One region of the Limosilactobacillus agrestimuris genome, then DNA from elsewhere that is predicted to be linked to it. Evidence: predicted binding sites of a transcription regulator. Region 1 holds the regulator's gene; the other holds the start of a gene.
What was found. Region 1 encodes NrdR, which represses ribonucleotide reductase genes. Its sites were predicted from a motif close to ACACNATATATNGTGT; they were not measured.
Positions count from the first base shown of each region.

Region 2: a site for NrdR is predicted at 1,499-1,514, ahead of pnuC (nicotinamide riboside transporter PnuC). Genes of this name have one in related genera too.

Region 1 is NZ_CALPCW010000004.1:80,037-83,465, reverse strand. Features, by position in the region: gene polA (DNA polymerase I) at 1-488, shown strand, start outside; gene mutM (DNA-formamidopyrimidine glycosylase) at 502-1,344, shown strand; gene coaE (dephospho-CoA kinase) at 1,337-1,942, shown strand; gene nrdR (transcriptional regulator NrdR) at 1,985-2,449, shown strand; gene NFR46_RS04180 (replication initiation and membrane attachment family protein) at 2,467-3,429, shown strand, end outside.
Region 2 is NZ_CALPCW010000001.1:28,810-32,238, forward strand. Features, by position in the region: gene NFR46_RS00150 (response regulator transcription factor) at 1-586, opposite strand, end outside; gene pnuC (nicotinamide riboside transporter PnuC) at 688-1,440, opposite strand; gene greA (transcription elongation factor GreA) at 1,662-2,180, opposite strand; gene NFR46_RS00165 (hypothetical protein) at 2,288-3,429, shown strand, end outside.

The DNA of each region.
Region 1 (3,429 bases):
TTAGTGACTATGGATTGGCCCAACGGATTCATGTTAGTCGGAGTCAGGCACATGAGTTTATCCAAAGTTACTTTAAGGAATTTCCTAAAGTAAAGGACTACATTCACGATACAATTGAATTTGCTCGAGAACATGGCTACGTTGAAACGATTACTCACCGTCGTCGCTATTTACCAGATATTAATGCTAAAAACTTTAGTCGGCGATCATTTTCTGAAAGGACAGCAATGAACACCCCAATTCAAGGAAGTGCTGCAGATATCATTAAGATTGCCATGATTAAAATGCAGGACGAACTTGAAAAGCACCATTTAAAGGCTAAAATGTTACTTCAAATTCATGACGAATTGGTCTTTGAGGCACCAAAGGAAGAAATTCCGGTATTGAGTAAACTAGTTCCAGATGTAATGGATTCTGCTGTGAAACTTTCTGTTCCCCTAAAGGTTGATAGTAAATATGGTGATACTTGGTATGATTTAAAAAAGTAGGGAGGTAGTTAAAATGCCTGAATTACCGGAAGTTGAAACAGTCCGTCGTGGCTTGCTGAAGATTGCAGCTGGCCGAAAAATAAATGGGATTGATGTCCATTATGGTAAAACGATTACGAATGATGTTGAAGAATTTCGCCAATCGTTAATTGGGCAGACTATTGAAACAATTGATCGTCGCGGTAAGTACCTCCTCTTTCGTTTTAGCAATGATTTGACAATGGTTTCTCATTTACGGATGGAAGGAAGCTACTATACTCAACCTGTAAATGCGCCAGTTGATAAACATACTCATGTCGTTTTTAAATTTACTGACGGAACAGAGCTTTGTTATCGGGATACCCGAAAGTTTGGTCGAATGACGTTAGTGAAAACTGGTGAGGAAATGACGGTTGGTGGGTTGAAAACAATCGGCCCTGAACCAACTGTTGCAGATTTTAAGCTTGACTACTTCGAAAAGATTTTACGGCGTAGTCGCGGAAAAATAAAACCATTTTTGCTTAACCAACGGCATGTTGCTGGGCTAGGCAACATCTATGTTGATGAAGTCCTTTGGATGAGTGAAATAAATCCCGAACAGCCGGCCAATACCTTAACGAAGGATCAAATCCAAGTTCTTCATGATAATATTATTAAAGAATTAGCGACGGCAACTAAATATAAGGGAACAACAGTCCATACATTTAAAAATGCATTTGGTGATGCAGGGGCTTTCCAAGAACAATTAAATGCGTATGGTCGCAGTGGCGATCGTTGTCCGCGTTGTGGAACGAAAATGGTTAAGATTAAGGTAAATCAACGTGGAACAACTTTCTGTCCTCACTGTCAGCCATTATTGGAGAATGAAAATGACTAAGATAATAGGACTGACTGGAGGAATTGCAAGCGGTAAATCAACCGTTAGTAACCTATTAAGGTTAAGTGGTTACCCCATAATTGATGCGGATCAAATTACCCGCCAATTACAAGCTGCTCATTCGAAAGGGTGGGAACAATTAATTACGGTATTTGGTAAACAAATTCTTAATCCTGATCAAACATTAAATCGGCAAGCTTTAGGGGCCCTTGTTTTTAACGATCAAGAGAAGCTAGATAAATTGAATATGGTGATGCAACCATTAATTTGTGATGAAATTTGGCGGCAAATAAAGCATTATCAAAAGCAGCATATTCCGTATGTTATTCTTGATATTCCATTACTATTTGAAGCTAATTATGCTAATGACTGTGATCTAGTTATAGTGGTAGTAGTTGATCGACAAACGCAACTTCAGCGTTTGATGCAACGAAATGGTTATTCGCAGTTTGAAGCAGAGCAAAGGATTAATTCGCAGATGTCGTTAGCAAAGAAAAAGAGACTGGCTGATATTGTAATTGATAATAGTGGTAATCGGGATGAATTAAAACGGCAAGTTGCCAACTTGATTGATCAAATGCACCATCATAAGTTATGATAAAATGAAACTTATTTATGAGTAAGTAAGGAGGAAGGGGAATTGCGTTGTCCACACTGTCATAAAAATGGTTCACGTGTTGTAGACAGTCGGCCAAGTGAAGACGGAACTTTTATTAGGCGTCGTCGTGAATGTATTCACTGTGGTTTCAGGTTCACTACCTTTGAGCGGTATGAAGAAACCCCATTGTTAGTAATCAAAAAGGACGGGACGCGTCAGGAGTTTAGTCGGCAAAAGATCCTGAATGGAATTGTTAGATCAGCAGAAAAACGTCCTGTTAGCATGGAGCGTTTAACCAAAGTAACTGATAAGATTGAAAAGGAAGTTCGTAGTCTTGGCGAAAACGAGGTTTCTAGTCAAGTTATTGGTAAATTTGTCATGCAAGAATTAAAAGACGTTGACGAGATTGCTTATATTCGCTTTGCGAGTGTTTATCGGCAGTTTAAGGATGTCGATGCCTTTATGAATGAACTTGAATCAATGATGAAAAGTAATGATAAAAAGTAAAGGGGAACGAGGCCAAAATGACTGAAGCTAAATCAATATTTGATCCAAGTGCTGGATATATTGTTACTGCTAGCTATCGGTGGTCAAACTTTGATGAAAATGTTTTTGACCTTTTTTACCAGCCAATTTTAGGCCCGACTTCTTTTGCAATGTTTCATGCACTGCACTCACAAATGAATGAAAGACCAGTAATTAGTGAGCGACAGCTGCAATCACAATTGTTGATCCAATTAAATGCTGGACGTCATGATGCAGTCGAAGCGGTTCAACGATTAGAGGCTGTTGGGATGTTACGAACCTTTCACCAAACGGACCAACTTGGTGAGTTATTTGTGTATGAACTTCAACCAACAATTACGCCAACTGAATTTATCAATGATAATCTTTTAAGCGTATTACTCTTGGATGCTGTTGGAGAAAGTCGCTTTAAGGAACTAAGAAAGTTTGCAAATCGGTACACGTTAGAAGGTTTTCAATCTTCTCTGAAAGAAATTACGCATAATTTCTTTGATGTTTTTCATGTTGATGAACAGCAAATAACCCATTTGCCAGTGGAAATTAGTTCTGCCCGGAAATCGTTAGTGGACGAAAAGCAACCGATGAAAAAAATAGCTTCTATCAATTTTGATTGGCCAACTTTAGTTCAATTGCTAAGAAACCAACCAATTACTGAAACTGATTTAGATGCTAACCGGGAGTTGATTCAAGTTGAACACCAGCTTTATGGAATAGATGAACCAACAATGGCGCGGTTGCTTACCCAGTCAACAGACTTAGCGACAAACAAAATTCAGTCACGGAGATTAAAAAAGATTATTGCCGAAAAGTATCGGATCGATGCCAAAAAATCCAGTAAAGAAAGTGTTGGGGCAGAAAAAGCAGCAAAATCATTAGTAAGTTTTTCTCAAGAAGAGCAGCAATTGATTGAAACATGTAAGTATTACGCACCGATTACTTTTCTCCAACAATTAAAGCAACAA
Region 2 (3,429 bases), on a different contig from region 1:
TGATATTAACGTTTAAAGTATTATCATTAAGGAATTTACCACCCTGCCAAAGCCATTCAAGAAGTTGCTCCTTAGTAACCGTTTGATTTAGGTGGGTAATAAGGACGCTGAGAAGGGCGCTTTCAGTGGGAGATAATTGAACAGTTCCCTTGGGTGTCGTTAGTTCATTAGTGAGTGAATTAAGATCATTCGTGTCCCAATTGAGGCTGTCCACATTGCCCGGTTCCTGACTTCTCCGGAGAAGCGCCTGGATTTTAGCTAGCAGGACAGCAGTAGAAAAGGGCTTCATGATGTAATCGTCAGCTCCAGAGGCGATTGCGTGCATAATATTACTATCAATATCCGCTGCTGAAATAACAATAATCGGTGCTTTTGTAATTTGCCGCACAGCACTAATCCAATAAAAACCGTCAAAAGTTGGTAGGGTAATATCAAATAAGATTAGGTCAGGGTCAGCTTCTTCCACTTCGTCCGCCACGTGATCCCAATTTTTAACGGTGATGATTGTGTGTTTCCATTTTGCTAATTCAGTTCTGATCGTTTTGAGAATTGTGGGATTGTCTTCCACAACGAATACTTTAGCCATTTTTGAACCCCCAAAAAAGTCAAATAACTAATCAGATCATACATTAAGAAAATCCCCAACTCAAATCACAAGGACCTGAGTTGGGGACTAGTAAGTTTATGTTAAGCTTGAGTATTTAAGTTAGCAGAGTACTTAGCTTCTTCTTTTTCAAGCCGGGCACGTTCACGCTTGTTGTACCATGGTGAAATAGTGAAGGCTAAGACATCATTGATGATGTAAACCATACTGTTAACGGCCATTGCTAATGAAGCATCACCTTGGGCAAATGTGATTCCCCAAAGAACCATCTGGAAGATTCCGGAAGCCAACCACCAGAAGTATTGGTTGTTGTACCGGAGGAAACAGATAACACCAGCAGTTAAACTAATTGAGAAGCTAATAGCATCGATCCATGGCCGTGGATCGTTAGTTAAAGCACCGATCAGGTAACCAGAAACAAGGTAAACAGCAATTGTTGAAAGAATTGCAATGACCCAAGTTTTACCGGTGAATTTCCGGATTTTGGAGACCATGTTTATATTCCAATTAGCAGAAAGCAGGACTGGAATATCTAGAGTAACAACGTAAGCAAGCTGTTCACCAATACTGAGATAGTTTTTGGCGCTGAAACCAACAATGATAAAACAGATAGCAGAGAGGATTCCCAACCAACCGTTAACGGATTTAGCAGCATTAATTGCTAAGATACAAAGAACTCCCAGTGTTGTTCCGATAAAGGTAATTACCGTGATCCAGGTAATTTTATCGTTTACCAAGGTCATTACCTGACAGCCAAGGCTGAAGAAAAACAGGTAGTAGTTTTGTTGAGGCCAACCCTTAAGCTGGTGAGCGAGAAAGTGTAAATAGTTCTTCATTACTCAAAGTCTCCTATATCAATATATTGTGTCCACGTTAAATGAATAAAAACAAAAAATACAATATGTTGTGGACAACGTGCGAACGCAACGAGATCTAGTATAGCATTCTTCGCTAGCGAAACAAGCAGAAAAACAGCCGATTAATCAGTCGATATTTGCCTTAATTAGGTTAGTGCAGGGGGCCGAGTTAATTTCAAAATATTTTTTCCAAAACTGGTTTAAACTGATTCCTCAGGTGAGGTTAATCGAACGGCTAAAATTTTAACCTGGTAGGTAGACTGTGGTGCCTGAACGGAAACTGTCTGCCCAACTTTTTGATGCAGTAGTGCTTGTCCAAGCGGTGAGTCAAATGAAATCTTTTGCTTTTGCAAATCAGCTTCTTGCTTACCAACAATCGTATAGTCGACCCGTTCATCATCGTCTATAAATTGAAGGGTGACTGTAGTTCCAAGATCGATGGTTTGTGAGTCAGTAGGTTTGATGATTTCCGCATATTGAAGTTGCTTATTTAAGTAGCGCAACCGGCTTTCCAAATGACGCAATTCACGCTTAGCTGTACTATACTCGGTGTTTTCTGATAAGTCACCAAGAGCTCGGGCGGCTTTTAATTGAGCAATCTTGGCGGGACGCTGTGCTTGCAGCTTTTCGATTTCCTGCTCAATTTCGTGATAGCCGGTTGGTGTCATTTTTTGAAAATATACGTGAGCCATTGCTTCTTGGATCTTTTTACGTTGCATTAAAAATCGCTCCTTGTCGTCTTGCTGGCGGCCTAATTAATTGTTCATCTGTAATTATGATATGATAGAGAAGATAATTCAATTTTTGATGGAGGAATAATTGGGAAATGAGCGAACAGGAAGAACATATTAAAGGGTTCTTAAATTCGTCCACGTATGACCAGTTATCTGCTAATCAGCAGAAACATGCTCAAAATATTTTGACCCGGTTCAATAAGTATATGACCGAAGAGCACCAACTGGATGATACCGCGTGGACACCCCAAGCGGTTCAACAAGTAATGGTTGGTCAATTTATTGCTGATCCAGCGTTAACTAATTCGTTTGGAATTGCCGTGTCACCAGTGCTGAAGGCTTATCAAAAGTTCTTGGGGAATAAGCAATTAGGTGCAATTGAAAATGCCATTGATGATCAACGACCAATGATGAATAAGTGTCGAAAAGCACACCAAACATTAGCTGAAATGAATGGTCAGCCGGAGAAAAAAGCTTCAATAGCGAAGAAAACTGTTGCAAAGACGGCAACCCAGAAAGGGCAAAAGACAACTAGTGAAGAAGTACAACAACCAAGCGCACCAGCAAAGTTGATCCCAGCCGGCAAAATGAAGCAGGAAATTTCTCGGATCAAAAAAGAAGTTGCAACTGCTCCAGAATTTAAGGGGAAAGACCTTAGCATTGCTGATCAGCAGTACTTGGTAGTTGAATTCTTACAATTAATGTACCAAGAATGTCACCAGGGCCTAAATCAATGGCGCTTCAATGACTTGCAATTGGTATTGGGGATGATGATGCCATTAGATCCTAACATTACTAAGCTAGAGATCTTAAACATTGTTCCAACTGCCCAAGCATTGTTTGACTACCTAAAGCGGACTGACCAAATTGATATGGAACAGTATCGGGTTGCTTTAAAGTCGATTGCCTATATGCAAACATCACAGAACATGTTAGCTTCGATGGAACGTCGTCAACGGACCACTCAATTGATGCTTTCGTATATCCAGAGTCAAGGTGTTGATACCGATGACGTGAAAAAGACGGAGAAGTGGATGGATGCCCACCAATCAGAGGTTGCTACCTTTATGCGGTCAATCCTTAGCCCGTGGGGTGAATATGAACGTCAACAACTTCATAAACGTCAGCAAGCTTCTCAACAACAGGTACCGGTTGAAAAAGATCGTCAGTTGTTACGAAAGAAGAGGGCTCCCCAAGGAATTAAGTTTAGTAAGAAGCGGCGAAAGAGACGAAA